3 regions of the Skermanella rosea genome follow, and region 1 is predicted to be linked to each of the others. Evidence: riboswitches for the same ligand, from Rfam matches in the RefSeq annotation. Region 1 holds a riboswitch; each other region holds the start of a gene.

Evidence for each region. A riboswitch is a leader RNA that binds a small molecule or an ion and turns the genes downstream of it on or off. The one in region 1 is predicted to bind glycine.
Region 2: it holds a riboswitch for glycine, as region 1 does, so the genes downstream of both, JL101_RS25930 (trimeric intracellular cation channel family protein) here and gcvT (glycine cleavage system aminomethyltransferase GcvT) in region 1, are expected to answer to the same signal.
Region 3: it holds a riboswitch for glycine, as region 1 does, so the genes downstream of both, JL101_RS17300 (D-amino acid dehydrogenase) here and gcvT (glycine cleavage system aminomethyltransferase GcvT) in region 1, are expected to answer to the same signal.

Annotation. Positions count from the first base shown of each region.
Region 1 covers NZ_CP086111.1:380,238-390,093, forward strand. The annotation lists gene JL101_RS01775 (J domain-containing protein) at 1-514, opposite strand, end outside; gene JL101_RS01780 (DMT family transporter) at 571-1,548, opposite strand; gene JL101_RS01785 (BolA family protein) at 1,668-1,964, shown strand; gene JL101_RS01790 (ribbon-helix-helix domain-containing protein) at 2,332-2,640, shown strand; gene JL101_RS01795 (DUF2889 domain-containing protein) at 2,651-3,238, opposite strand; gene JL101_RS01800 (AEC family transporter) at 3,353-4,228, opposite strand; glycine riboswitch at 4,320-4,418, shown strand; gene gcvT (glycine cleavage system aminomethyltransferase GcvT) at 4,561-5,709, shown strand; gene gcvH (glycine cleavage system protein GcvH) at 5,763-6,140, shown strand; gene gcvPA (aminomethyl-transferring glycine dehydrogenase subunit GcvPA) at 6,140-7,489, shown strand; gene gcvPB (aminomethyl-transferring glycine dehydrogenase subunit GcvPB) at 7,486-9,078, shown strand; gene JL101_RS01825 (hypothetical protein) at 9,098-9,388, opposite strand; gene JL101_RS01830 (helix-turn-helix domain-containing protein) at 9,410-9,727, opposite strand.
Region 2 covers NZ_CP086111.1:5,554,396-5,564,251, reverse strand. The annotation lists gene JL101_RS25970 (1,6-dihydroxycyclohexa-2,4-diene-1-carboxylate dehydrogenase) at 1-237, opposite strand, end outside; gene benC (benzoate 1,2-dioxygenase electron transfer component BenC) at 234-1,253, opposite strand; gene benB (benzoate 1,2-dioxygenase small subunit) at 1,321-1,812, opposite strand; gene benA (benzoate 1,2-dioxygenase large subunit) at 1,824-3,185, opposite strand; gene catA (catechol 1,2-dioxygenase) at 3,254-4,168, opposite strand; gene catC (muconolactone Delta-isomerase) at 4,218-4,508, opposite strand; gene JL101_RS25940 (muconate/chloromuconate family cycloisomerase) at 4,592-5,746, opposite strand; gene JL101_RS25935 (LysR family transcriptional regulator) at 5,849-6,769, shown strand; gene JL101_RS25930 (trimeric intracellular cation channel family protein) at 6,930-7,544, opposite strand; glycine riboswitch at 7,769-7,859, opposite strand; gene JL101_RS25925 (universal stress protein) at 8,112-8,990, shown strand; gene JL101_RS25920 (hypothetical protein) at 9,149-9,856, opposite strand, start outside.
Region 3 covers NZ_CP086111.1:3,698,799-3,708,654, forward strand. The annotation lists gene JL101_RS17255 (rhomboid family intramembrane serine protease) at 1-509, opposite strand, end outside; gene JL101_RS17260 (response regulator) at 591-1,031, opposite strand; gene JL101_RS17265 (asparaginase) at 1,290-2,372, shown strand; gene JL101_RS17270 (IS4 family transposase) at 2,294-3,583, shown strand; gene JL101_RS36910 (hypothetical protein) at 3,642-3,773, shown strand; partial or broken gene JL101_RS17275 (polysaccharide deacetylase family protein) at 3,989-4,183, shown strand; gene JL101_RS17280 (GTP-binding protein) at 4,350-4,811, shown strand; gene JL101_RS17285 (aldo/keto reductase) at 4,862-5,917, shown strand; gene JL101_RS17290 (hypothetical protein) at 6,029-6,190, shown strand; gene JL101_RS17295 (DUF1206 domain-containing protein) at 6,205-7,029, shown strand; gene JL101_RS17300 (D-amino acid dehydrogenase) at 7,054-8,325, opposite strand; glycine riboswitch at 8,497-8,596, opposite strand; gene JL101_RS17305 (alanine/glycine:cation symporter family protein) at 8,686-9,856, opposite strand, start outside.

The DNA of each region.
Region 1 (9,856 bases):
CACCATTGATGTCGGGATGGTGGATCTTGGCGAGTTCCCGGTATCTGGCCTTGATCCGCGCGAAGTCCACCGGCGGCTCCAGGTCGAGTTCGGCAAGCGCCTCCTCCTCCGGGGTTCGCATCCGGTTGGCGGCGCCGTCGGCACGGCCGTTGCGGCCGCGCTCGCCGGTTCCGTCGCCGGCGTCGCGGAAGCCGTACTGGCGCATCGCCTCCTCGTGCATCGCCCGCTCGCGGGTGCGCCAGAACCCCATGGGCCAGGTCGGCCGCTGCCACGTCACGTCGCTGCGGACATGCCGCTCGATCTCGCGCTCCGACATGCCGGCGTAATAGTCCCACGCCTTGTTGTACTCGCGCACGTGCTCCAGGCAGAACCAGAAATATTCGTTCAGGCGCTCGCGTCCTTTGGGCGCCCTGTACTCGCCCGTGGCCGAGCATGTGGGCATGTCGCAGCAGCGGGTCGCCGGCGGCGCCTCCTCGGAAAAACGGGTCGAGTATTGGACACGGTTCTTGTGCATCGGAAAAGTATGGTCAGAGGTTGAAGCGCTGGCAAGCATCCCCGCTCGCAGCGCGGCTATCGGTTGCTGGACGGCCTGCGGTCGGCGAAGGCCAGCCAGGCCAGCCCCCCGAGGATCAGCACCAGTCCCGTCAGGTTGGTCAAGGTCACCGGTTCCCCCAGCATCGCGGCCGAGGCGATGACGCCCGCGACCGGTACGCCGAGCGTGCCCAGCGAGGTTGTGATGGCGGGCAGGGCACGGTTGACCGTGACCACCGCCCAGAAGCAGAACGCCGTGGCGATCGGCGCATTGTAGAACAGGACCGCGGCCAGCTGCGCGGTCCAATCGATGGGTTTGCCGGCATCCAGGAGGACGGCGAACGGCAGCAGGGCCACCGCCGCGACCGTGAACTGCCAGGGCGCGAGTTGAAGGGGCGACGCGTGCCAGGTATGGCCGCGCACCTGTATGATCTGGGCTGCCCAGGCCAGCGCCGCAAGCATCAGCAGGCCGTTGCCGATCAGGACGTCGCGGTCGGTCCAGTCGAACGCCGCCGGGTTGAACATCACCGCCACGCCCGCCATGCCGAGCAGGAAACCGACCAGGCGCCGGCCGCCCAGCCGCTCGCCCAGGAACAGCGCGGCGCCCGGCACGACCCACAGGGCCGTCGTGTAGGCCAGGATCGACGACCGGCCGGCCGGCACGAACTGGAGCGCCACCGTCACCAGCGCCAGGAACGCCCCCATCTGGAGCAGCCCGACCGACAGCACGATCGGCAGGTCGTGGCGGTCGGGCAGGCGGATGCCGCCGCGCACCGCCAGCACTCCGAACATGCAGAGCGCGCCCAGCACCATCCGGATCACGGCGAAGGTCATGGGCGGGATGTCGGCCAGGCCGAGCTTCATCACCGGCCAGTTGATTCCCCAGAGCAGGATGACGGTCGCGAGCAGCAGGTAGGCGCTTCGGGCCGAGACGGTGGCGCTCGCCCCGGTCCCGGCCGTGCCGGACGGGGAACCCGGGGAGGAAAGGGCGGACCGGGTGGAACCGGGATCGGACAATCAGGGGCTTCCTTGACAGCGGGAAGGGGACGATAGCACTTTTCAAGCGACGGCGATGCTGCATCCGCCGCACGTCGGACCACGCACCTCAACAGCCCCATCGGCAAGGCGGTTTCAAGATGACCAGCACGGCGACCCAGTCCGGGGACTACGCGACCCGCATGCGTACCAAGCTGACCGAGGCTTTCCGCCCGAGTCGGCTGGAAATCGTCGACGACTCCCACCGCCACGCCGGCCATGCCGGTGCGGACCCCCTGGGCGAAACCCATTTCAACGTTCTGATCGTGTCGGACGCCTTCGACGGGAAGTCCCGGGTCGCCCGCCAGCGCCTGGTCTACGAGGCCGTCGCGGACGAGCTGCGGGAGCGGGTCCACGCCCTGAGCCTCAGGACGCTGACGCCCGCGGAGGATGCCTGATCCGCCAAGGTGAAGCCCCCTGGATGCAGACAGCGGAAGACTGCATACAGGAGCAACCAGAGCGATAGCAGTAATGAAGAAATATCTTCCAAAGGGAATATGACATTGGTTGAAATTACCTCGAAAGTGCGTACAGTCACACCTGCGCAACCATTCGGCTGATATGGGTTTTCGAGGACCCCTGTCGATCGGACGGCGGCGCACTCCGTAGGATCGATTGAGAGGGATTCACCGAATGCATTCTGATCAGGCGCTAGCCGCCCCGGCGCCAGAGGTCGCCTCCGAACCGGCGGGCGCTCGCGACAACCAGCCCGCCGAATTCGCAACGGATGGCGAGGGACCCGGCGCATCGCGCCTGGAGGCGGCCATGAAGCCGAGCACGCTGGTCAGCCGCAACGTCACCGTCGCGGGGCACCGGACCAGTTGCCGGCTCGAACCCTTCATGTGGGACGCCCTGTACGACATATGCCGGCGCGAGCGCATCACCATCCATGTCCTGTGCACCCAGATCAACGAGCGGAAGGAGCCGGCCACGTCCCTGACCGCCGCGATCCGGGTCTTCGCGCTGGCCTATTTCCGGGCGGCCGCCACCGAGGAGGGGCATGCCCGGGCCTCCCACGGGCAAGGCGAACCGTTCCACCAGACGCCGTTCGAGACGCCGGACGCCGCCGAGTGATCGCCGGGGTTCAGTCGTTGCCGGTATAGTATTCCGGCCATTGTTTCCGGGTGACCTCGCCGTCGCTCCGGAAGGCGTGGCAGGTGTCGAGCAGCAGCGGCGGGCGTTTGCGCGCGGCGGGAGCGGACGGCGAGTCGCCGTCCATCGACCCGCCCCGCGCCCGTTCGCGCGCCAGCACGGGGAAGATCGTCTGGAACGCCGTCGTGGCGACCGGCCCCAGCAGTTCCACCAGATGGGTGCAGCCCTCGACGCCGCCCAGCAGTTCCTTGACCTTCTGGGTCCACCCGGATCGGATCCGCAATCCGACCAGCCGCTGGAAGTTCGGCGTGATCGCCGGGCACACCCCATAGGGGCTCTTGTCGGTCACCGCCTCGACCGCCTTCACCTCGAACCGGTCGTCCACCGTCAGCCGGATCCACATGTCATGGATGGGATCGCCCGGCTCGATCGGGCCGCGGAAGTCGTTCTCGAACGGGTAGGTCTTGACGTCGGTGATATGGCCCTCGATGTCCCACAGCCCGTCGGTCCGGCGGAATCCCTGGCAGGTCACCCGGCGGGTATGGATATGCTCGCGCGGGGCGGGTGCTGAAAGCGGCATCTGGACCTGTGCTTTATGTTACGTATACGTAAACCTGTACCCGAATATCGGCCGCGCGCCGCGGGGGGTCAAGCGCGGCGCGGGAATGCCTGCGATGCCCCCTCATGCACCTCCTCACGCGGCGGCCATCAGGATCAGCGGCAAGGCAGCCAGCGCCAGCAGGGTGGAGATCAGGATCATGCCGGCGACCTCGTCGGCCGGGCCGTTGTAGCGGACGGCGAACAGATAGCTGAAAACGGCGACCGGCATCGCGCACTGGATCACCAGCGCCCCCGCCGGCAGCGGGTCCAGGCCCAGCGCCTTCGACACCGCCAGGCCGGCTGCCAGCCCCAGCCCGACGCGGAGGCAGGACAGCGCCGCCGGCCGGCCCAGCCGGTACAGCTTCAGCTTCCCCAGCGACCCGCCCAGCAGCAGGAGCATCAGGGGCACCGTCAACCCGCCGAGCAGGCCCGTGACGTCCAGCACCCATCGGGGCAGCGGCGTGCCGGTGCCGATCAGCACCAGCGCCACCGCCAGCGAATAGAGCGGCGGCGAGACGAGCACGGTGCGCCACGACATCTGGCCGGAGGCGAGCCCGACGCCCACCGTGAAATGGCTGATCTGGACCAGGGTGGAGAAGGCGATGGCGTAGGGCATCGCCGGCTCGCCCAGGGCGAAGAAGACGATCGGCGATCCCAGGTTGCCGGTGTTGGGATGGATGATCGAGGGCAGGTAGGGCCGCACCGGCAGCCGCGCCAGCTTCAGCACCGCGGCCCCGGCGGCGGCGCAGAGCGCCAGCGCCAGCCCGCCGGCGAGCAGCGTCTCCAGCAGCACGTCGAGCCGCACCTCGGTCTTCGACAGGGAGGTCAGCAGCAGGCTGGGCACCCCCAGATATGCCACCAGGGCCGAAACCGACTTCTCGTCGAACGGTTGGCCCAGGCGCTGCCATAGCCAACCCAGCCCGGCGCACGCGAAGATCGGCCAGACCACATGGATGAACTGAAGGATCATGGAGGCTCTATACCGCGCGGGTGCCGCAGGGGAAACGGCAGACGTGCGTTGACTTTCGCACCGCACCCGTTAGCTTACGTCCACATGCTGAAGACCTCTCGCGGGAGAGATCGCCGGGCCGTTCGTCCCGGTGGCGCCGAAGGAGCAACCGCCCCCGGAAACTCTCAGGCAAAAGGACCGCAGAGGGAAGCACTCTGGAAAGCAGGATGCCGGTCGGACGATCCGACTCGGGCAAGCCTCACCGAAGGAGTAAGCTGGTCCTGCCGAAGGGTGTGCCGGTGAATCTCTCAGGTCCGCGACAGAGGGGGCCGTGACCGCGCCGTTCGCGCGGAATGGGACCCTGTCGGAGGAAATGTTCCTTGAGTGATTCAACTGGCGGTGACGCCCCCCTGCTCACGACGCCGCTCCACGCCCTGCATGTGGAACTGGGCGCCAAGATGGTGCCCTTCGCCGGCTACGACATGCCGGTCCAGTACCCCCTGGGCATCCTCAAGGAACATCTCCATACCCGGTCGGCCGCCGGGCTGTTCGACGTCTCGCACATGGGCCAGGTCCGCCTGATCGGCGAGGGCGCCGCGGCGGCGCTGGAGACCCTGGTTCCCGGCGACGTCCAGGCGCTGGGACAGGGGCGGATGCGCTACAGCCTGTTCACCAACGAGCAGGGCGGCATCCTGGACGACCTGATGATCACCAACATGGGCGACCACCTGTTCCTGGTCGTCAACGCCTCCTGCAAGGAGGCCGACATCGCCCATCTGCGCCGGCACATCGGCGACCGGATCGCTGTCGAGTACCTGGGTGAGCGCGCGCTGCTGGCGCTGCAGGGACCGCAGGCCGCCGAGGTGCTGGCCCGGTTCGTGCCCGAGGCCGCGACCATGAAGTTCATGAGCGCGATCGAGGCCGACTTCCGCGGCGTCGCCGTGCTGATCACCCGCTCCGGCTACACCGGGGAGGACGGCTACGAGATCTCCGTCCCCGACGTGCTGGCCGACACCGTCGCCCGCCTGCTGCTGGCCGAAGCCGAGGTCGAGGCGATCGGGCTGGGAGCGCGCGACTCTCTCCGGCTGGAGGCGGGGCTATGCCTCTACGGCCACGACATCGACACCACGACCACCCCGGTCGAGGCCGGCCTGAACTGGGTGATCGGCAAGCGCCGCCGCGCCGAGGGCGGCTTTCCCGGCGCTGATGTGATCCTGGGCCAGCTCGCCGACGGCACCGCGCGCCGCCGCGTCGGCATCCGCCCGGACGGCCGGGCGCCCGCCCGCGAGCATACCCAGGTCACCGACGCCTCGGGCGCCCCGATCGGCGAGGTGACCAGCGGCGGCTTCGGCCCCAGCGTCAACGGCCCGGTCGCGATGGGCTATGTCGCGACGTCGGCCGCGGCGCCGGGCACGCCGGTCAACCTGATGGTCCGGGGCAAGGCGATTCCGGCCAGGGTCGCCGAGATGCCCTTCGTCGCCCAGCGTTATTACCGGGGATAAGCGTTTCTCCGGCCGTCCTACTTCCTCAGGCTTTCAATTCCGGGATATCCGCCATGAGCACCATCAAGTTCACCAAGGACCACGAGTGGATCCGCGTCGAAGGCGACGTCGCCACCGTCGGGATCTCCGACTACGCCCAGCAGCAGCTGGGCGACGTGGTCTTCGTCGAACTGCCCGAGATCGGCCGCAACGTCGTCGCCGGCAAGGAAGCCGCCGTGGTCGAGTCGGTCAAGGCCGCCAGCGAGGTCTACGCGCCGGTCGCCGGCGACGTGGTCGAGGTCAACGAGGCGCTGGCGGACGACCCTGCCCTGGTCAACCGCGATCCCATGGGCGAGGGCTGGTTCGTCAAGCTGCGCATCGAGAACCAGTCCGACCTGGACGACCTGATGGACGAAGCGGCCTACAAGGAATACTGCGAGGGCCTGCACTGATGCGCTACCTGCCCCTGACCGAGGCCGACCGCCGGTCGATGCTCGCCACCATCGGCGTGCCCTCGGTCGACAGCCTGTTCCGCGACGTGCCGGAGTCGGCCCGGCTGGCGGCGCCGATCGACGGCCTCGCCCCCCATGCCGGGGAGATGGAGGTCGAGCGGACGATCGCCGCCATGGCGGCCAAGAACGTGGCCGCCGGCAGCGTGCCGAGCTTCCTCGGCGCCGGAGCCTATCGCCACCACGTGCCGGCGGCGGTCGATCACCTGATCCAGCGCGGCGAGTTCCTGACCTCCTACACGCCTTACCAGCCGGAGGTCACCCAGGGCACGCTCCAGTACCTGTTCGAGTTCCAGACCCAGGTGGCCCTGATCACCGGCATGGACGTGGCGAACGCCTCGCTCTATGACGGCGCCACCTCCTGCGCCGAGGCGGTCATGATGGCGAACCGGGTGACCCGGCGGAGCCGCGCCGTGCTGTCCGGCGGCCTTCACCCGCATTACCGCGACGTGACGGCGACCAATGCCCGCTTCCACGGGTTCGAGGTGCTGACGGCCCCCGCCGACCCGGACGGGAAGGAGGACTTGGCGGCCCTGGTCGACGACAAGACCTCCTGCGTCGTCGTGCAGAACCCGGGCTTCTTCGGGCAGGTGCGCGACCTGACCGACCTGGCCGCCGCCGTCCACGCCAAGGGCGCGCTGCTGATCGTCGCGGTCGCGGAGGTGGTCTCGCTCGGGCTGCTGACGCCGCCGGGCGAGATGGGCGCCGACATCGTGGTGGCCGAGGGGCAGTCGATCGGCAACGCGCTGAACTTCGGCGGCCCCTATGTCGGCCTGTTCGCGACTCGCGACAAATATGTCCGCCACATGCCCGGCCGCCTGACCGGCCAGACCGTGGATGCCGAGGGGCGGCGTGGCTGGGTGCTGACGCTGTCCACCCGCGAGCAGCATATCCGCCGCGAGAAGGCGACCAGCAACATCTGCACCAACAGCGGGCTGTGCGCTCTGGCCTTCACGATCCACATGAGCCTGCTGGGCGAGGAAGGTTTCACGCGCCTGGCCCGGCTGAACCACGCCAAGGCGGTGCAACTCGCCGACCGGCTGGACGCGCTGAAGGGCGTCGAGGTCGTCAGCGACAGCTTCTTCAACGAGTTCACCATCCGCCTGAAGAAGCCCGCCGCGAAGGTGGTCAACAAGCTGGCCAAGGCCGGCATCCTGGGCGGCGTCCCGGTCTCCCGCCTCTATCCCGGCGACGAGGCCCTGGCCGAGCTGCTGCTGGTGGCCGCGACCGAGACCAACACCGACGCCGACATGGATGCCCTGGCCTCCGGCCTGAAGGAAGCACTGTCATGAATACCCAGGGACGCAAGACCCATATCGACGCGCTGGGCGTCGAGGGCGGCGGGGCCGCTTCCGCCGCGGCCGGCACGATCAGCGGCAACCGCGCCCTGATGCTGGAAGAACCCCTGATCTTCGAACAGGACAGCCCCGGCACCACCGGCGTGGACCTGCCGGAGCCGCCCGCCGTCAAGAGCCGCTTAGGCCAAGTGCGGGAGCGCGGGCGGATCGGCCTGCCCGGCCTCAGCGAGCCCGAGGTGATCCGCCACTATACCCGGCTGTCCCAGAAGAACTACGCGATCGACAGCGGGCTCTATCCGCTCGGCTCGTGCACCATGAAGCACAACCCGCGCCTGAACGAGAAGCTGGCCCGCCTGCCGGGCTTCAGCGACATCCACCCGCTCCAGCCGGAGCGGACGGTGCAGGGCGCGCTGGAGCTGATCGATACGCTGGCCCACTGGCTGAAGACGCTGACCGGCATGCCGGCCGTCGCCATGTCGCCGGCGGCGGGAGCCCACGGCGAGCTGTGCGGCATGATGTCGATCCGCGCCGCCATCGAGGACCGCGACGGCAGCACCAGCCAGCGGCGCCGCGTGCTGGTCCCCGAATCGGCCCACGGCACCAACCCGGCGACGGCGGCGGCCTGCGGCTTCACCGTGGACGCGATCCCGGCGGACGAGACCGGCCGGGTCGACGTCGCGGCGCTGAAGGCGAAGCTGGGCGACGACGTCGCCGCGATCATGCTGACCAACCCCAACACCTGCGGGCTGTTCGAGCGCGACATCGTCGAGATCGCGGAAGCGGTGCACGCGGCCGGCGCCTATTTCTACTGCGACGGCGCCAACTTCAACGCCATCGTCGGCCGGGTCCGTCCCGCCGACCTCGGCATCGACGCGATGCACATCAACCTGCACAAGACCTTCTCCACGCCCCACGGCGGCGGCGGCCCGGGCAGCGGCCCGGTCGTGCTGTCCGACGCGCTGGCGAAGTTCGTGCCCTTGCCCTACGTGGTCCACGGCCTGGACGGCTTCTCCCTTGTGGAAAGCACCGCGGACGAGGATTCCACCGGCAAGGAGTTCGGCCGGCTGAAGGGCTTCCACGGCCAGATGGGCATGTTCGTGCGGGCGCTGGCCTACATCCTGAGCCACGGCGCCGACGGGCTCCGGCAGGTGGCCTCCGACGCGGTGCTCAACGCCAACTACGTGATGGCGAGCCTGGGCGACGTGATGACGCCCTCGTTCGAGGGGCCATGCATGCACGAGGCGCTGTTCGACGACCGGTTCCTGAAGGGGACGGGGGTCACGACGCTCGACTTCGCGAAGGCGATGATCGACGAGGGCTACCACCCGATGACCATGTATTTCCCGCTGGTCGTCCACGGCGCCTTCCTGATCGAGCCGACCGAGACCGAGAGCAAGCAGAGCCTGGACGCCTTCATCCGGGTGATGCGCGGCCTCGCCGAGCGCGCCAAGTCCGGCGACGCCGACCACTTCCTCGGCGCGCCCCGCATGACGCCGAGGCGGCGGCTGGACGAGACGGGCGCGGCCCGCAAGCCGGTGCTGCGCTGGGTGCCGGAAGTGGAGCAGCGGGAGGCGGCGGAGTAGCCCTCCGCCCATCCCCCGCTCACGAGGGCGGAGCGCCGGGAACGGGATGGATGTTCCCGGCGTTCAGCGCAAGCCGCAGTTCGTCATGCTCGAACGCGGTCTCCATGCGGTCGATCTCCGATGGCCTGACGCCGAGGGACGCCGCGACGGTCCGCCAGCGCGAGGTCGCGGAGGCAACCTCGCGGACGATCGCATTGGCCCTCGACAGGGACAGGCCGAAATACCCGGCATTCTCAAGAGCCAGTTCGATGGAGCAGGAACTGTTCGGTCGAGTCGACGTCGGACCCGGATGTACGGCCCAGGTCGGCATGAACCTCGATCTCGCTCCCGCTCATTCCTGGAGCGCCTTTTTCATCCGGACGCGCTTGGGCAACCGCTCGTTCTCCAGATCCTCGCCAAGCTGGTCGTCGGCCGCCAAGTCGCCCAGCCTGCCGATCAATCCCAACGCCTGCATCACCGACGCATAGATGCCGAACGACACGGCGGGATCGCCCTGCTCCACGCGGGCCAGAGTGCCGCGCGACACGAAGGCCCGCGCCGCGATCACTTCCATCGTGAGGCGGCGGCGCAGGCGTGCCTTCCGCAGATCGGTGCCGATCTGGCGGATGGCCCGCTTCGCGGCCAGAGTCGGGGTGTGCGGCGTCGCCATGATGCTTAATGCGAGCTTGAGAGAACTTTAAGCAGCTTAAGGTGCGCTCAAGCTCGCATATTTTCAAGACAGGACCTGTGCGTATGGAGCAGGGGGAATTTTGCCTCATCTGCGCTGTGTGCCGGAGGT
Region 2 (9,856 bases), 920 kb from region 1:
GGCGCTATCAGCCCCGGAGTAGTTCTCCAGATCCGTTGTCACTGCCAAAGCCGGCGCACCAATACCTTCCAGTTCTGCCCGGACCTCGTGGACGATCTCCGCCCGATCCACCAGCACCACGGAGGCGCCCTCGCGGGCGGCCCCCAGGGCGACGGTGCGGCCAATGCCCTGTGCGGCACCCGTCACGACCATCACCTTGCCCTGGAAACGCCCCCTGGCTTGCCCTGTGCCGGTCATGACGCACCCCCTTCGCTCGGCGTAAACTTCTCGTAGTGAAAGTTCACCGGGTTGACCCCCTGGTCTCGGAAGAACACCCGGACCGCCTCGACCATCGGCGGCGGACCGCAGAGGTAAACGTCCACATCGCCGGCATTCAGGTGCTTGGCCTCCAGGTGATGGGTGACGTAGCCTTTGAGAGGATGGTTGCTGCCTTTGTCGGCGACGCAGGTGGCGAAGGTGAGGTTCGGGATCTTCTTGACGTACTCGGCAATCGTCTCGACCTCGACCAGATCACCGTCGGTGGTGACACCGTAGACCAGGTGGATCGGCTGCTCGCAGCCGGTCTCCGCCACCTTGCCCAGCATGGATAGGAACGGCGCCAGCCCGGTGCCGCCGGCCAGCATCAGCACCGGCCGCTTGGTGTCGCGGAGATAGAAGCTTCCCAATGGCCCTTTGAGAGTCAGTTTGTCGCCCGGCTTGGCCCGCCCGGTCAGGTAGCCGCTCATCATCCCGCCCGGCACGTTGCGGATCAGAAAGGTCGCGACATCCGAGCCCGGCGGCGAGCTGAACGAGTAGGAACGGCTGTCCTGCTCGCCCGGCACCAGTATCTTGACATACTGGCCCGGCAGGAAATGCAGCCGGCCGGCATCCTCCACCTTGAGCGACAGGCTAATCGTGCTGTCGGACAGTTGCTCAACGCTGATAACTTCGGCCTGGAAGTCCGTGACCTGGGTCTTGCACACCTCCGAGGAGGCGTCGATGCGAAGGACCAGATCGGTCTGTGGCTTCATCTGGCAGGTCAGGCAGTAGCCCTCTTCCGCCTCCTCGTCGGTCAGGGCGTCCTCGATGTAGGAGCCACCGTCGTAGCGCCCGGACTCGCAGAAGCTCTTGCAGGTGCCACAGGCGCCGTCGCGGCAGTCCAGCGGGATGTTGATGCCCTGGCGGTAGGCGGCGTCCGCCACCGTCTCGCCGGGATTGCTCTCGATGAAGCGGGTGACCCCGTCCTCGAAGTTGAGCGCGATGTTGAAGCTCATGGTCATCCTCCCTGATCACGGCATCCGAAAAAATGCTGATCAGATGTGGCCGATCGGATATGCCCGATCAGATGTGATAGATATCGATGACGTGATGGATGTAGTCGTTCTTCAGCACGACCTTCTTGTTCTTGATCAGCGGCCGCCCGCCCGAAGTGTCGAGCGTGTAGAACGAGGTTCCGAAGTATGTGTCGGTCAGCTTGTACCTGAAGTTCAGGGTGAACCAGTTGAAGCGCAGCTTGCAGACGCCATCCTGCTGCTCCAGGATTTCGACGTTGCTGATGTTGTGCGAGGTCCGCGGCTCCGGCAGTGACGTGGCGCTGGACCGCTCGGTCTTGATGCGGAATACCCGGTCCTCCAGGCCGCCACGGTTTCCGTACCAGATCAGCGAGATCTCGCGCTGCGGATCGGTCACCAGGGTGCCGTCGTCGTCCCAGGCCGGCATCCAGAACTCGGCGTCCGGTGCGTAGAGCTGAAGCCACTCCTCCCACTGCTTGTCGTCGAGCAGGCGGGCTTCGCGGTAGAGGAAGGCCAGCAGGTTTTCGTACGTGATCGTCATGTCGGCCTCCCTTACGACTTCTTCGCGTTCTTTTCAGCGGCTTCGACCTCAAGGGCGCGCCGCATGGTGTCCTGCCAGTACTGGTGCTGGACGACGAACAAACCCTCGTCCTCGGTCAGCTTGCCGCTCATCAGCGGCTGCAGGCCAATCTGCTCGGCGTTCTGATCGGCGCCATGAACCCAGTGCTCGGCGCCGCGGCTCAGGTCGTTCCAGGGGGCCGCCTTGCCCATGTAGCCGATCTGGCAAGAGCGGAATTCCTCCAGGTCGTCCGGGGTCGCCATGCCGCTGGCGTTGAAGAAATCCTCGTACTGCCGGATACGCTGGGCCCGGGCCGAGGCGCTCTCGTTCTTCGGCGCGATGCAGTAGATCGTGACTTCCGTCTTATCGACGCTGATCGGCCGGTACGTGCGGATCTGCGAGCCGAACTGATCCATCAGGTAGACGTTGGGGTAGAGGCACAGGTTGCGCGAGATGCCGATCATCCAGTCCGCCCGTGCCTGCCCGTACTGGGCGACCAGCTCGTCACGGCGCTCGTAGAGCGGCCGGTCCTCGGGATTGGACCAGCGGGTCCACAGCAGCAGGTGGCCGTGCTCGAACGAGTAGAAGCCGCCGCCCTGCTTGGCCCAGCCGCCGGCATCCATGGCGCGGGTCGTGTCCGGGTTAACCGCGGTCTTGCGCCGGCTGGTCGTCGCGGCATAGTTCCAGTGGACCGCGCTGACATGGTAGCCGTCGGCGCCGTTCTCGGTCTGGAGCTTCCAGTTGCCGTCATAGATGTAGGACGAGGAGCCGCGCAGCACTTCCAGCCCGTCGGGCGACTGGTCCACGATCAGGTCGATGATCTTGGCCGATTCACCCAGGTGCTCGGCCAGCGGCGGCACGTCGGGATTGAGGCTGCCGAACAGGAAGCCGCGGTAGGATTCGAACCGGGGCACCTTGGTCAGGTCGTGCGAGCCGTCCTTGTTGAACTGCTCCGGGTAGCCGGCGCCCTCGGGGTCCTTGACCTTGAGCAGCTTACCGGAGTTGTTGAAGGTCCAGCCGTGGAACGGGCAGGTATAGGTCGCCTTGTTGGCCCGCTTGTGGCGGCACAGCATGGCGCCGCGGTGGCTGCAGGCGTTGATGAAGGCGTTCAGTTCGCCATTGCGGTTGCGGGCGATGAAGATCGGTTGCCGGCCCATGTGGGTCGTGTAGTAGTCGTTCTTGTTGGGGATCTGGCTTTCGTGAGCAAGATAGATCCAGTTGCCCTCGAAGATGTGCTTCATCTCCAGCTCGAACAGCTCGGGATCGGTGAAGATGTCGCGCTTGGCGCGGTAGAGGCCGTGCTCCTTGTCCTCGACGATGGCCGCGTCGATCCGTTCCATGAGATGGGTGTCCATGGTGCTTCCTCCGTTGATTTTGTTAGTCCCGCCCCTCTCGCCGAAAAGCGGGAGGGGCAGTGCAAGGGTCAGGCGGCGGCCCGGGGCCGGTCGATCAGGGTGCTGGGCACGCCTTCGACGGCATGCGGCAACGCGAAGTTGAAGGTGATCGTGGCGAACGGGCGATCCACGCCCTTATCGCGGAGTGCCGCTTCGTCGGTTTGGTGTGTCACGTCGGGGATCAGTTCGTCCCGCGTGGCGAAGGCGAAGTCCTCGTAGATGTACTTGTCGCCCTGGATGTTGATCTGGGTCGTGAGTTGCCGGAATCCCGGTGCCGAGACGAAGAAATGGATGTGCGCCGGGCGCTGGCCGTGGCGGCCGAGCAGGTTCAGGAGCTTCTGCGTCGGGCCATCGGGCGGACAGCCGTAGCCGGACGGCATGATGCTGCGGAAGCGGTAGCGTCCCTCGGCGTCGGTCACGATGGTGCGCCGCAGGTTGAAGGCGCTCTGGCTCTTGTCGAAGTAGGAGTAGTTGCCGAGCGAGTTGGCGTGCCAGACCTCGACCAGCGCGCCGGCGATCGGCGCGCCTTGCGTGTCGGTCACCTGGCCGTCCATGAACAGGATCTCGCCCCTGTCCGTGTCGTCGTCCAGTCGGGCCTCGCCTTGGCAAACCGGAGCGCCGGCGACGTAGAGCGGCCCCTCGATGGTGCGCGGCGTGCTGCCCGGCTCGATGCCGACCTGCGCCTCCTTCTCGTCGAGCCGGACATCGAAATAGTGATCGATGCCGAGGCCGGCCGAGAGCAGGGCGAACTCGTTGCGCTGTCCGAGCTCGGTCAGGTAGCCCAGTGCCGACCAGAACTCTTCCGGCTGGACATCGAAGTCGTCGATGACGTTGAAGAGGTCGAGCAGCATGCGATCGACGATCGCCTTGACCCGCGGGTTGGGTTCCCTGATCTGGGTGCCGCTGATGCGGTCAACGAGCTGCTTGATCTGTTCCTTTTGCATGGTTTCTCTCCCTTGGCATTGATTGTTGGATTGCTCGCCGGTTGCGAACTCAGGTGTCGTCCCCACGGATGGACGAGGGGTGGCGGCACAGAGGCGTGACCTTCATCTTCATGAAGGGGAAGAGCGGCAGCGACGTGAGGATCGCGTGCAGCTCGTCGTGGCTCTCGACGTCGAAGACGCTGGTGTTCGAGTAGTGACCGACCACGCGCCAGAGATGGCGCCACTTGCCGTCCCGCATCAGCTGCTGGGCCCGCTCGCGCTCGACGCGCTTCAACTCGTCCGCCGCGCTGGGTGCCATGTCGTGCGGCAGGCGGACTTCCATTTCGACTTGGAACAGCATTGTTGTTCCTCCATGGTTATAGTTGACTGCTGACACTTCACCGGGCAGATACGCTTCTATTGTTTCTCCAGAACGCTGTATTCTTAAAGTTTTCCTGGAAAGCTGTGCGTCCGTGTGCCGGCCCGGTCGCGGCGGAAGAAGTCGATACGGTCCGGATCCAACTCGACGCCGAGGCCGGGCTTGTCCGGTACCTTCAGGGCGAAATCGCCGTAGCCCAAAGGCTCGGTCAGAATCTCTTCGGTGAGGAGAAGTGGTCCGAAGAGTTCGGTACCCCAGGCAAGCTGGGGAAACGTCGCGAACAGGTGCGCCGAGGCGATCGTGCCGACGCCGGCCTCGAGCATCGTGCCGCCATAAAGCCCGATGCTGGCGGCATCCGCGATGGCCCCCACCCGTCCGGCAGCCTGCAAACCGCCCGACTGCGCGATCTTAACCGCGAAAACATCCGCCGCTGCCTGGATCGCGAGGTCGAAGGCGTCGTCCGGTCCGTGGAGGGACTCGTCGGCCATGATCGGGATGATGAAGCGGGCAGCAAGCCGCGCCAGCCCGGAGCGGTTCGCCCTGGAGATCGGCTGCTCGACCAGATCCACACCGGCATCTTCAAGCATCGCCAACCCGCGGGAAGCACTGGCCTCATCCCAGGCCTGGTTGACATCGACCCGCACGCTGGCCTTATCGCCGAGCGCCTTCTTGATCGATGCCACATGAGCGACGTCATCGGTCACCGCGCGCTTGCCGATCTTCAGCTTGAAGATGTTGTGGCGGCGCAGGCTCAGGACACGCTTGGCCTCTTCAATGTCTTTGGAGGTGTCGCCGCTGGCCAGCGTCCAGGCGACCGGCAACTCATCGCGGTGGCGTCCGCCCAGCAGTTCGGAGACCGGCAGGCCGACGCGCTTGCCCATGGCGTCCAGCAGCGCCGTTTCCACCGCCGATTTGGCGAAATGGTTGCCGATGACGACACGCCCGATCCTGGCCATGGTCTGGCCGACCCGGGAGGGGTCGCAAGTCCTGAGAATGGGTTCGAAGTAGGTATCGATGGCGAGCTTGATGCTCTCCGGGCTTTCCTCGCCGTAGCTCAGGCCGCCGATAGTCGTGCCTTCGCCGATGCCGACGATACCGTCCGAGCAGTGGAGGCGAACGATCACTATCGTCTGGCGATACATCGTCGCCATCGAGAGAACATGAGGCCTGATGGTCGGAAGATCGACCAGAAAGGTCTCGATCTCTTTGATCTGCAACATTATTTTGATGCTCCCTGAGCTCCCTATGGCCAGAAAACTAAGTCTTGGCTTATGGAAAAGGAAATACTAAATTGGTCTTGAGTGATACCCTGGAGGTATGAAATGGAGATCCGCCATCTCCGTTACTTCATCACCGTCGCCCGGGAGCGGAACTTCACCCGGGCCGCCGAGAAGCTCCATATCGCCCAGCCGCCGTTGAGCCGCCAGATCCAGCAGCTCGAGGATGAGGTCGGTATCATGCTTCTCGACCGGGATAGCAGGCCGCTGCGTCTGACCGAGGCTGGCCGGCTTTTCTTCGAGCATGCCGTCCTGGTTCTTGAACGCTTCGACGACCTGCGCACGATGATGCGGCGCTTTCGCGAGGCGGAGCGACCTCGGTTCGTCATCGGTTTCGTCGCCTCGACCATCTACGCGGCCCTGCCGCAACTGATCCGGCGTTTCCGCGCGGAAACGCCGGGGCTCGACGTCAGCCTCGTCGAGATGGCCAGCCTGGAACAGATCGCGGCCCTGAAGGATGGCCGGATCAATGTCGGTTTCGGCCGCATTCGCCTAGACGATCCGGCGGTCCGCCGGGACGTCCTTCGCGAGGAACGGCTCGTGGTGGCCCTGCCGCTCAGCCATCCTCTTCTGCAGCGGGAGGGGCCGCTGAGCTTCGGGGAATTGGCCGGGGAACCGCTGATCCTGTACCCCCGGGTGCCGCGACCGAGCTATGCCGATCAGGTGATCTCGATCTTCCGCGACCGCGGCCTCGAGCCGCACATCGCCCACGAGGCCCGCGAGCTTCAGACGGCGATCGGCCTGGTCGCGGCGGAGGTCGGTATCTGCATCGTCCCGACTTCGGTGCAGCGCCTGCGCCGGGACGATGTGGTCTACCGCGAGTTGATCGAGCAGACCATCACGTCTCCGATCATCATGAGCCGCCGGGCCGATGACCGGTCGCACGAAGCGATGGTCATGGCGAGGGTAATCATCGAGGCATATCGGGAATGGGGGTGGAAGATACCGGAAGGATTGGAGACCTGATCTTACCTGCGCCGGAAATCAGTCATGGATGGGAACCACGCAGCAGTGCCATCGTAGCTTGGCTTCTCCGGTCTGTGTGAGGCTGCTGATCCAGGAACTTCGGTTTCCCGATACCAGGATTGCCAGGCAGCCGGAGGTACCGATCATGCCGGTCAGCCTATCAATCCCAGCGCTGCTGGTAGGAGAAGGTCGGCAGCTTCCAGCCGCCCCAGATGGCCAGCAGGCGGAGCGTCAGGCCGCTGATGAAGCTGATTGCGGTATTCAGGTCGGTGTCGATGCCGAGTTCGCGCAGGCCGATGAAGAGGGCGCAGACGATCAGTGAGACGCTGGCATAGAGCTCACGCCGGAGCACCAGCGGTACCTGGTTGCACAGCACGTCACGCAGCATGCCGCCGCAGATGCCGGTCATCATCCCTGCCATGATGGCGACGATGATGGAGTAATCCATCGCCAGCGCGACACTGCAGCCGATCAGCGAGAACGCGATCAGGCCCATTGCATCGAGTACGAGAAAAACACGCTTCAAATGATGCATGTAGCGTGCGAGCACGGTGGTCAGCAGTCCGGCGGAGATCACCAGGACAATGTATTCCGGGTGCTGGGTCCAGCGGATGGGGAAGTGGCCGAGGATCAGGTCACGGATGGTGCCGCCGCCCAGCGCAGTGACGAAGGCGATGACGGCAACGCCGAAAACATCCATGTTGCGGCGCCCGGCCGCGAGGGCGCCGGACATCGCCTCGACGGTGATGGCGATCAGGTAGACGACGATCAGCATGTCGATTCCCCGAGCATGGGAAGCGGCGGCGGAATGGATGCTGAGGGTAACAGTGGATACATTTGGGGGAGACTCCTGATAGAGACAGGGCACGCTCTGTTGCGGATCCTGTACGCCTCTCCCACTGTCCTTTTACCTGAGAGTTTCGGCTCCGGACGGAGCCTGCCCCTTCGGTGGGCCAGGGCGCGCATGGTACGGCACCTTGGCCTCTCTCCAGTCGGCACAATGTTTCTGCGGTTCGGTCTGCCTGAGCGATTATGGGAGTTTGCGCCTTCGGCGGAGGCGGATATCGCCTCTCTCTCCCGCAGAATACGCGGAATATCCGGGAGTGCTCGCCCGCTGTCAAGTAATAGGTTTCAAAAAAGACTAATTGCGGCTCGAACAGGTGGCATGCCTGCTGCTGTGTTTGGCGCCGATGGAGATCGGGCTAGGTCTCTGCCGGCCCTAGTTCACTCAGGCTCGGTTCGGCTCGATAGACTTTCCGTAGCGCCTTGACATGGTTTCATGCCGCTTCGGATACTCTGCAGCAGCTGCCCTTACCAACCTGGCAGCACCAAGGAGGGGCAGATGATAAAGCATGTTCTCGTTCCGTCGAACGGCCTGGAAGCAAACCTTCTGGAGGACGCCTTCAAGCTTGCGACCCCGCTCTCCGCGCATGTCGATGTTCTGCACGTGGGATGGGAGCCGAGACAGGAGATGCCGCTCTATGACAAGGGCTTTTCTCCAGATACGCTCGACACTATGCTTCGCAAGGCGCAATGCGAAGCTGACACGATTGCCTCCGCGGCCAAAAGGACATTCGAGGAGTTCACGGCCACTGCTTCGGTCCCGGTCGCTACCAGACTCACGGAAGCCGGGGGCGTGACGGCTGAATGGCGACAGATCACGCAATCAGTGGTGCGAGCTTTCGTTGCGGAAGCCCGTGCGGCTGATCTGACGCTGCTGTCCCGTCCAACCGACAAGTCCGCGAACCTGGAAATATTTGAGGCTGCCCTGTTCGAGTCCGGGCGCCCCGTACTCCTGAGGGCAGGCGATCTGACGAGGCTAAGCAGTTCCGTTGTGATCGCCTGGGATGACAGCTTGGCGGCGGCCCGGGCGGTGTCAGGCGCTCAGGACTTCATCGCGCGCGCGGACGTGGTTACCATCCTGATCGTGGAAGAGGGCAGGGCGCCTTCACCTGCGGCAATCGCCCGACATCAGCACCCACGCGCCGAACGTCTCGTCAAGCATCTCGCCTGGCATGGTGTCGAAGCTTCGGTTCTGAGCATCAAGCGGGACGGCCGGTCGGTCGGCGAGGCGCTGGCCGCGACAGCCATGGAAATGAATGCTGGATTATTGGTAATGGGCGGATACGGTCATAGCCGCCTCCGTGAAATAATCCTGGGTGGAGCAACGAGGTACATGCTCAATCACCCGATCGACTGCCCAGTTCTGCTGGCCCACTGACGGGAGAGGGGTTTCGCGAATGGCATTGCTGGATCGATGAAATTTTCGCAGCAGGCTCTGCCTCCAGCGACACTCCCAATCCCGTGAAAAGTGAGGGATTGCACGAGTGCCACGCCATAGCCTTCCGCGTCATAACTAACACGATCACCCGCTGAAGATCAAGGAGCGGTTTTTCCTCTCGCCGCGACGGGGCGGACCTGGGGCAGAGCCCTGATCCGCAGGTAAAGATCGAGCGCGTAGATGATGAAGGCGACGGCTCCCCCTGCTCCTGTCAGGGCGCCTCCGCGGATCAAAACCTCCAGATCGAGCACCATTCCCATCCCGACCGCTGCCAGTGCGGCGACGTGGCACGCTGCCTGGATCTGCAGGAGCGGACTGTCGCTAAGCTCGGACACCTTGGGAATGCGTCGGCCGGCCCTTGCTGCGTGGATAGCACTCAGGAACGGCAGAATCCGCTGGAGCATGCCGAGCACGAGGCTGAGCAGCCAGCCGCCCACCAGCGTCAGCACGAACAGCCCAGGGCCCCAGGCCGGCAGAAGATCCAGAATCAGGAGCAGCCCCAGCACAAGACTGGCAGGCAGCATGGCCCAGGAAAGTCGGACGAGGAGGAATGAGGTTCCGAGATCACGGCGGTTCCGCCGGCGCATCAATCCCGCCATGCCATGGACATGAAGGCACGCCGCGGCCAGACCGAGGGAAGCCGCACCGATGAGGGCTCCGGCGCCGGCCAGGATGAGGGCAGCGACAGCAAGAGCAAGTACGAGTGTGGCTGGGCGTTCACGTTGCGGCGCCACCAGGGCGAACATGGGAACCAGCACCTGTACGAACCCGGCGGCCAGCAAGCCCAGGAAGCCGTAGCAGGCGAC
Region 3 (9,856 bases), 2.8 Mb from region 1:
ATCACGCCGAGCACCCCGCCCAGGATGTGCGCCGTCTGGGAAATGCCGTCGTCGGCGAACAGCGCCATCACCTCGCGGCCGAGGTAAAGGGCGGCCACCAGCAGAACCGTGACCGGGATCGTGCCGGACCGCCCGGCCAGCATGGCGGTCAGCATGATCAGGCAGAATACGGTCCCGCTGGCACCGATCAGCGCGCCCCTCGGGTCGAGGATGCACTGGGCCAGCCCGACCGACACCGACGCCGTGACCAGGACGCCAAGCATCCTGATTGAGCCGAAGCGGTCCTCCAGCAGAGGCCCGGTCAGCAGGATCACCACGAAATTGGACAGAAGGTGGGTCATGCCGCCATGGGCCAGCGTCCAGGTCAGCAGGGAGAGGAGGAAATCGCCGTCCCACGGCCGGATCGGCCCATGGATCGCCAGTTTTCCCTGCACCGGCAGGATGGTCGCCGCGACCGCGGCCAAGGTGTAGCAGACGGTCACCGGCGCGTTCAGTTCGATCCTGGGCAAGGCGGCACCTGGGCAGTGATATCCAGCCGAGACCATAGATAATCCAGCGGCTGCCGTCACCGGGAGTCGCTGCCCCGGCGATCAGGATGCGGCCAGGACGGCCTCATGCCGTTCCTTCGGCGGTCTCTTGCGCAGCGCGGCGGCGACGGAGTTCAGGACGGCATTGACACGCACGGGCTTGATCAGGACATCCGATGCGTACTCCCGCCCGTCCAGGGCCGCCCTCTGATAGTCGGAGGTGACGAAGATGATTTCCACCCCCATCGGATGCAACTCGGCCGCGACCGATATGCCGTCGATGGCGCCCGCAAGCTCGATGTCGAGCAGCGTCAGGTCCGGCAGGTCCTGGAACGCCGTGCGGAGCGCTTCCTCGCCGGTGTCGACCGGTCCCAGGACGGTGTAGCCTTCCCTTGCCAGGATGGATGCCAACCCCATGGCGATCAGGTGATTGTCTTCGCAGACCAGGATGCGCTGCGCGTCGGACCGTTCCGTGCTGGTGGCGATGTCTACAGTAAAAGGCATCTGGGCGCCCCCCATGCTGAGCATGACCTCCGTGATTTGGACTGCAGAGTGCGCCCGAGAACGTTAACCAAACGTTAGCCATAAATTATGCCTCATTGAAACCATTTTTCCTGCCCGTCTCCGCGGGTCAATCCCTGCGCGACCTGGGCGGATCGGGTGGAGCCAACGGCCACGGCACGGTGTTGCTATGGAGGGAGCGGCGAAAAGCAGGCACTTCCCGTCCGCACCCCATCCGAACCCAGCGGGGAACGAAATCCAGTGACACGCATCGTCGTCCTCAGCACCGGCGGGACCATCGCGTCGCGCTACAGCGCGGAGCATGGGTCCGTGGTGAGCAAAGTGGCGGGCGAAGAACTCGTCTCGACGCTCGGCCCCCTCGCCCCCGGCGTGCCGGTCACGGCGGAGGAGTTCTCCAACCTCGGAAGCTACCGGATCGATCTGCCGACCGCCTTCGAGTTGGCCCAGCGCATCCGCGCCCTGCTTTCGAACCCGGATACCGCCGGCGTGGTCGTCACCCACGGGACCGATACCATGGAGGAAAGCGCCTACCTCGCGGACCTCCTGCTCGAGTCGGAGAAGCCGGTCGTCTTCACCGGGGCGCAGCTTCATGCCGACGAGCCCGACTCCGACGGGCCGCGGAACCTGGCTGACTCGATCCGGGTCGCCGCCTGCCTGGATGCGCGCGGACTGGGCGCCCTGATCGTGTTCGGGCAGGAGATCCATGCGGCCCGGGACGCCACCAAGATGCATGCGTCGCGGGTCGGGACCTTCGCGTCGGCCGAGCACGGCAAGCTGGGCGAGATCGATGCCGGCCGGGTAAGGCTGCAACGCAGGACGATCCGGCGCGGCACCGTCGAAACGCGCCGGATCCAGCCTCGGGTCGACCTGATCAAGCTGGTCATGGGCTCCGATGCGGCGTTCGTCAGGGCGGCGGTGGAGAACGGCGCGCGCGGTCTGGTGCTCGAGGCCTTCGGCCGGGGCAACGCCACGCCGGCGGTCGCCGAGGCCGCGATCGAGGCGATCGGGCGAGGTATTCCGGTGGCCGTGACCTCCCGCTCTCCCCAGGCTAATCTATCAACAGATCTTTTTAGGTGCGGCAGGTTGACTCGGGTTTGTCGCTGTAGTTGCGTAGTTTGGCGGGGATGTGATTCTGTTCGTGACGTTCTCAGGCGGAGGGCGTCACGAATGGACATTCAGGTTGATATCGTCGGCCGTTTCAACGATGAACGGCTGAAAAAAGGGGGCGGCAACTGCTGCAAAGGATGGTCGAGCGCTCGACCGTCCGCATTCGGCGTTTGTCGAACGACCGGATCGAAGAGGCTCGCTTCGGGCGTTGGCTGAACAATGCCAAGGTAAGACTGGTGGAAATGGAATGCACGATCGGCGAGCAGATGCGGGCGCGCGTCGTCGGCCTGCATGTTCTGGCCATCCAGGACACCAGCGAATTGAACTATCAGGCCCATGCCGGACGAACGCGGGGCCTGGGCACCGTGGGCAATGGCCGGGACGCCGGGCTGTTCGTCCATCCGGTGCTGGCGGTCGAGGCCGAAAGCGGAGCTTGTCTGGGACTTGTCGGAGCGCAGGTCTACGCCCGTCATGAAACCGCGGCCAAGCACCGTCGGGCTCTGCCGATCGAGAGCAAGGAATCGATGCGCTGGCTGGAGGGCGCGCAGACAGCCAAGCACTATCTCGATACGGCCCGGCACGTCACGGTCGTCGCCGACCGCGAAAGCGACATCTACGAGGAATGGGAGCGGCTGCCGGAAACGGGTTTCGATCTTCTGACGCGGGCCTGCCGCGACAGGGCGCTGGCCGGAGGCGGCTACTTATACGCCTGGAGCGACGCGCTGGCGGTGGCGGAGCGCTTCACGCTGGACCTTCCCGAACGCCCCGGCAAGCGCTCGGCCCGCACGGCGACCCTGGAACTGCGCTACGGCGCGGTCGCGGTGAAACGGCCCAGGAACGGGACACACCCCGGCGCCGCACCGGCGCTCGCCCTTCGAATGGTCGATGTTCGCGAAGTGGACGCCCCCGCCGGAGAAGACCCGGTACATTGGCGGCTGCTGACGACACATCAGGTCGAGGACACCGCAAAAGCCTTGGAAATCGTGCTTTGGTACCGGCGGCGCTGGACCATCGAGCAGCTTTTCCGTACTCTCAAGACGCAGGGGCTGGATATCGAGTCGAGCCAGGTCGAAAGCGCCGACGCCCTTCAGCGGCTGGCTTTCGTCGCCCTGGTCGCCGCCACGCACATCCTGCAACTGCTCGGCGTTCGCGACGGCGTCCTGGTTCGCCCGATCGACGACACTTTCTCCGCACAGCAGGTCAGCGTCCTGATCGCCCTACAACCACGTCTGGAAGGCCGCACCGCCGCCCGCAAAAACCCACATCCGCCCGACACGCTGGCTTGGGCCGCATGGTTTATCGCCCGTTTGGGCGGCTGGGACGGCTATCCCAAATCCAAGCCGGCTGGACCCATCACTTTTGCCAGAGGCTACGCCCGTTTCGCAACAATGTGCGAGGGCGTAGCTCTCCGGCAAAAGATCTGTTGATAGACTAGCTCCCCAGGGGAGGGTCGAGCCGATCTACGGGGTCGGCGGAGGGTCGGACCTGGCAGCGGCCGGGGCGATCTTCTGCGGCGACCTGAGCGGCATCAAGGCACGGATCCTGCTGGCGCTGCTGCTGGGGTCCGGTGCGGACCCAACCATGATCCGCCAGAAAATGGAGCTTCACGGCAACTGATCCGGCGGAAATCGCGAACAGGGAAGAGGTGAACGATGGGAAAAGAGATCCTGGTATCCTACGGCGTCGATGTGGACGCGGTCGCGGGCTGGCTCGGGTCCTACGGCGGCGAGGACAGCCCCTGCGACATCTCCCGCGGGGTATTCGCCGGGCGGGTCGGAAGCATGCGGCTGCTGCGCATGTTCGAGAAATGGGGGATCAGGACGACCTGGTTCATGCCCGGCCACTCGATCGAGACCTTCCGGGAGCAGATGAAGGCCGTCGCCGACGCCGGCCATGAAGTCGGGATGCACGGCTACAGCCACGAAAACCCCATCGCGATGACCCCGGTGCAGGAGGAGGCGATCTTCGACAAGTGCGTCGACCTCATCGCCGAGCTCACGGGCAAGCCGCCGCGCGGCTACGTGGCGCCCTGGTGGGAGTTCGGCTCCAAGACCAACCAGCTGCTCCTGCAGAAGGGCATCAAGTACGATCACTCGCTGATGCACAACGACCACCATCCCTATTACGTGACGGTCGGCGACCAGTGGACGAAGATCGACTATTCGCAGCATCCGTCGGCCTGGATGAAGCCCTATGTCCCGGGCGCCCGAGGCTTCCCTGCTCCTCGACGACATCCACGACGCCGGGGCCCGCCCAAGCGAAGTCGCGCGCTGGCTCGCCTCCGAAACCGCGGAAGGGCATCACCATCACGATCATCCGGACGTGAACCTTCATGGCGACGTTCGGGCGTTCCTGCTGACGGCGGAGAAGCCGTTGGACTGGGCCCGTTTCGGGCTTTGGCTCTCGATGCTGCTCAACCGCCACGGCACGGAAGTGCTTCGCCTCAAGGGACTGCTGTCGATCCGGGGGGTGGACACCCCCGTCGTCGTCCAGGGAGTGCAACATCTGATCCACAAGCCGGTTCATCTCGACGCCTGGCCCGACGGCATTCCGGGCACGCGGATCGTCGTCATCGCCCAGGGCCTGGACCCGGCCATCGTCCGGCGATCCTTCAAGGCCTTCGTCGATACTCCGGCCGGGCAGGAAGCGACCTGACGTTTTCGACCCCGACCGCCCCCTTTCCGATCCTGCGAGGATTTCACCAGATGGACTATCGTCAACTCGGCCGATCCGGCCTCAAGGTGTCTGCGCTGACGCTCGGCACGATGACGTTCGGCGGCAAGGGGAGCTTCGCCAAGACCGGCAATACCGATCCGGCCGGCGCCCGCCGCCAGATCGACATGTGCCTGGATGCCGGGATCAATCTCTACGATACGGCCGACGTCTATTCGACCGGCCTGTCCGAGGAGATCCTGGGAGAGGCCGTTTCCGACCGGCGCGACCGGTTGCTGATCGCCACGAAGGCGCGCTTTCCGATGGGAAAGGACCCCAACGACAGGGGCCTGTCGCGCCACCATCTCGTCCGCGCCTGCGAGGCGAGCCTCAGGCGGCTGAAGACCGACTACATCGATCTCTACCAGCTCCACGAATGGGACGGGCTGACCCCGCTGGAGGAGACCCTGGCGGCGCTCGACGACCTCGTCCGGTCGGGCAAGGTCCGGTACGTCGGCGTGTCGAACTTCTCCGGCTGGCACCTGATGAAGGCCCTGGGGATATCGGAGCGGGACGGCTTCGTCCGTCCGGTGTCGCAGCAGATCCACTACACGCTCCAGGCCCGCGAGGCGGAATACGAGTTGGCGCCGATCGCGGTGGACCAGGGCGTCGGCATCCTCATCTGGTCGCCGCTGGCGGGGGGACTGCTGTCCGGGAAGTACCGGCGCGGCCGGCCCGAGCCGGAAGGCACGCGCAAGGCCAACGACTGGCGCGAGCCGCCGGTGCGCGACCTGGACAAGCTCCACGACATCGTCGAGGTGCTGGTGGAGATCGCGGAGGCTCGCGGCGTCTCGGCGGCCCAGGTCGCCCTGGCGTGGCTGATCGGCAGGCCGGGCGTGGCATCGGCGGTGATCGGGGCCCGGACCGACGAACAGCTCGCCGACAACCTCAAGGCGGCCGATCTCACCCTGAGCGCCGACGAATGCGCCCGGCTGGAAGAGGTGAGCCGGCCGCCCCTGCTCTATCCCTACTGGCACCAGGCGAACACGGCATCAGACCGCCTGTCCGCGGCGGACCTGGTGCTGATCGCCCCGCACCTGAAGGCATGAGCACCGGCGGGACCGCGAGCGGCGTACCACTTTCGATTTCACCGCAGAAGCGCAACGATTGACGCCTTTCCCGGTTGATGGATTGAAATCAACTTGAGGGGAATGCAACCCATGCGCACCATGAAGATCGTCCTCGTCGCCCTGGCCGTCCCGGTGCTGCTGGCCGCCTGCGGATCGGACGACACGGTGACGGAGCGGACGACGACCACGACCACGCCCGGCACCTACTCGGACTCGGTGACGACCGAGCGCAAGACGACGGTCGACGACTGAGCCGGCGGACCGCAATGGGCAACCTGGGTCGTTTCGAGTCCCTGGCGCGTCTCGGCTACGGCGCCCGCGGCGTCGTCTACGTGCTGGTCGGCTGGTTCGCCATGATGGCCGCGATCGGGGCCGGCCAGCTGACCGACACGAAGGGCGTGCTGCGCGAGATCCTGCAGCAGCCCTTCGGCAAGGCGCTGCTGGCGGTCGTGGCACTCGGGCTGGTCGGCCACGCGGTCTGGCGGGTCGCCCAGGCATGGTTCGACCTGGACGGGCACGGTACCAAGGCCAAGGGGCTGGTGGTGCGGAGCGGCCTCCTGGCGAGCGGGGCCATCCATGTCTCGCTCGCCGTCTTCGCGGTCTCCCTGGTGCTCGGCTGGCAGGGGCCGGGATCGGGAGGCGGCGGCGACGGAGCCCAGGACTGGACCGCCTGGCTGCTGTCCCAGCCCTTCGGCCGCTGGCTGGTGGGCGCCGTCGGCCTCGCCGTCCTGGGGGCCGCCGCCGGGCATTTCGTGAAGGCCTGGAAGGCGACCTTCCGCCGCTTTCTGCGGGCCGACCCGAAGGCGATGGAGATGATCTGCCCGATCGGCCGGATCGGCCTCGGCGCCAAGGGCGTCGTCTTCGTGATCATCGGCATCTTCTTCCTGACCGCCGCCTGGCAGTCCGACTCGTCCGAATCGGGCGGGCTCGGCAAGGCGCTGCAGATGCTCCAGGAGCAGCCCTACGGCGCGTGGGTGCTCGGCATTGTCGCCATCGGCCTGTTCGCCTTCGGCATCTACAGCGTGATCGAGGGAGTCTACCGCCGGATCGACTGTCCGGCGGTGCTCGCCCGCTTCAACGTCCCGGCCTAGGTCCCGGCCTGGCCGTCGCGCCGGTCAGGCGGCCGTCCGGGTCTCCAGGACGGGCGGATCGGCCGGCAGGGCGAGGGCGATCTTCTCGGCGACGACCTGCGCGGTGGCCGCGGAGAGCGTCCAGCCGAGATGGCCGTGGCCGGTGTTGTAGAAGACCCCCGGCCGCCGTCCCGCGCCGACGCGCGGCATCATGTCCGGCATCATGGGGCGGAGGCCGCTCCACGGCTCGACCCTCCCGGTATCGACCTGCGGGAACAGGCCCCGGGTCCAGTCGACCAGCGGCCGGATCCGGTCGGCGCGGATGTCGCGGTTCTCGCCGTTGAACTCCGCCGTGCCGGCGACGCGCAGGCGGTCGCGCCCCAGCCGGCTGGTGACGATCTTGGCCTTGTCGTCCAGCAGGCTGACCCAGGGGGCCGCCGCGCGGCTGGCGTCGTCGTCGAGATGGACGGTGATCGAGTAGCCCTTGACCGGATAGATGTTCACCCGGTCGCCGACCATGGCGGCGAACTTCCGGCTGGCGACGCCGGCGCAGATGACGACGCCGTCGGCCACCATCTCGTCGCGGGACGCGCGGCCCGTCCCGTCGGCGCCGGACCAGACGACCTTGACGCCGGTGTCCACGTGCTCGATCCGCTCCACCGCGGCATCGTGGACGAAGCGGACGCCGTAGCGGACGCACGCCTTGGCAAGGCCGCGGGTGAACTTGTGGATGTCGCCGGTGGCGTCCGACGGGGTGAAGAAGCCGCCGTGGAAGTCGCCGGGCAGCGCCGGCTCGATGGCGCGGATCTCCTCCGGAGTCACCGGGCGCCGGTCCAGCCCACCCTCGACCAGCATTTCGTTGACGCGGGCCGCATGCTCGAAGCCCTGGCGGTCGCGGTAGAAGTGCAGGATGCCGCGGGTCTCCAGGTCGAAGTCGATGCGCTCCTTCTCCGCCATGGCGAACAGGTGGCGCCGCGCTTCGATGGCGAGGCGGGTGGTCGCGACCGTGTTGGCGCGGTAGTGGCGGATGTTGCCGACGAACTCGGCCATCCACGAGTATTTGTGCCAGTTGGGCGACGGGTTCATCAGGAGCGGCGCGTCGCTTTTCAGCATCCAGGCGAGGCCCTTGACGACCGTGGACCAGTGGTTCCAGACCTCCGCGTTGCTGGCGGAAAGCTGGCCGCCGTTGGCGAACGAGGTTTCCATCGCGGCGTAGCGCTGACGGTCGAACACGGTGACGGCGTAGCCCTTGCCGGCGAGGGCGTAGGCGGTGGTCACGCCGGTGATACCGGCGCCGATGACGGCGATGTGGCGCATGAGTGTTTCTCCGGTGCGCATGAGGGCAATGGGGACCGGGCGACGGCCCGGTCCGGCTTTCCCCATCTGTCGCTGTACCTGAGAGCTTGCCCCGATGCTCCGCGGAGCGCCGGGCTTCCCCTTCGGTGGGCATCACCGGCTGCTGGCAGCCGGCCGCCTCTCTCCAGATCGTCCAGCCATGCGGTCCCTTGTGCCTGAGAGTTTCCTGGGGGGTTGCTCCGTCGGCGCCGACGCCGGCCTGGACCGCGTCGAACTCTCCCGCATGACAGTAACGGACATTTTCAAATATTCACTTCCGGGCTGACCTGTCAAGACGAGGATCGGAAAACCCTGGTCCCGAACGGTCGGCCCGCCGGCCGATTACTCCGCGGCGACCAGCCTGCCGTTGCCTTCCCGCGCGAAGTATTCGCGGCTCAACTTGACGATCACGGGCGACAGCAGCAGCAGCGAGATCAGGTTGGGGATCGCCATGAAGGCGTTCAGCGTGTCCGCGATCAGCCAGACGAGGTCGAGCTGCGCCACGGCGCCGAGGAACACCGCCAGAGTCCAGCAGATCCGGTAGGGCTTGGCGGACTTGGTGCCGACCAGGAATTCCCAGCATTTCTCGCCGTAGTAGGACCAGCCCAGGATGGTGGTGAAGGCGAAGACGGCGAGCTCGACCGACAGGAGGTACTGGCCGATCCCCGGCATCGCGGCCTCGAACGCCGACGAGGAGAGCACCGCCCCGGACTCGCCGCTGTTCCAGACGCCGGACACGACGATCGCCAAGCCGGTCATGGTGCAGACGATGATGGTGTCGATGAAGGTGCCCATCATGCCGACCAGGGCCGAGCGGACCGGGCTGCGGGTGGTGCCGGCCGCCTGGGCGATGCCGGCGGTGCCGAGGCCCGCCTCGTTGGAGAAGATGCCGCGGGCGACGCCGTAGCGCATGGCCGCCCAGACCGCGGCGCCGGCGAAGCCGCCGCTGGCCGCGACCGGGGTGAAGGCGTGGGTGAACACCAGGGAGATCGCCTCGGGCAGCCGGTCGGCGAAGACCACCAGGACGAACAGGGCGCAGAGCACGTAGCTGACGCACATGGCCGGGACCAGCGCCTCCGCCACCCGGCCGATCCGCTTGATGCCGCCCAGGATGACGGCGCCGGTGACGACGGTCAGCACGATGCCGGTAAGCCAGACCGGCACGCCGAAGGTGTTCTCCGCGACCCCGGCGATGGCGTTGGCCTGCACCATGTTGCCGATGCCGAAGCCGGCGAAGCCGGCGGTCAGCGCGAAGGCCACGCCCAGCCAGCGCCAGCGCGGGCCGAGGCCGTTCTTGATCGCGTACATCGGCCCGCCGACATGCTCGCCCTTTTCGTCCACCTCGCGGTAATGGACGGCCAGAAGGACCTCGGCGTACTTGGTCGCCATGCCGACCAGCGCGGTGCACCACATCCAGAACAGGGCGCCCGGGCCGCCGAGGGCTATGGCGGTCGCGACGCCCGCGATGTTGCCGGTGCCGACCGTCGCGGCCAGCGCCGTCATCAGGGCCGCA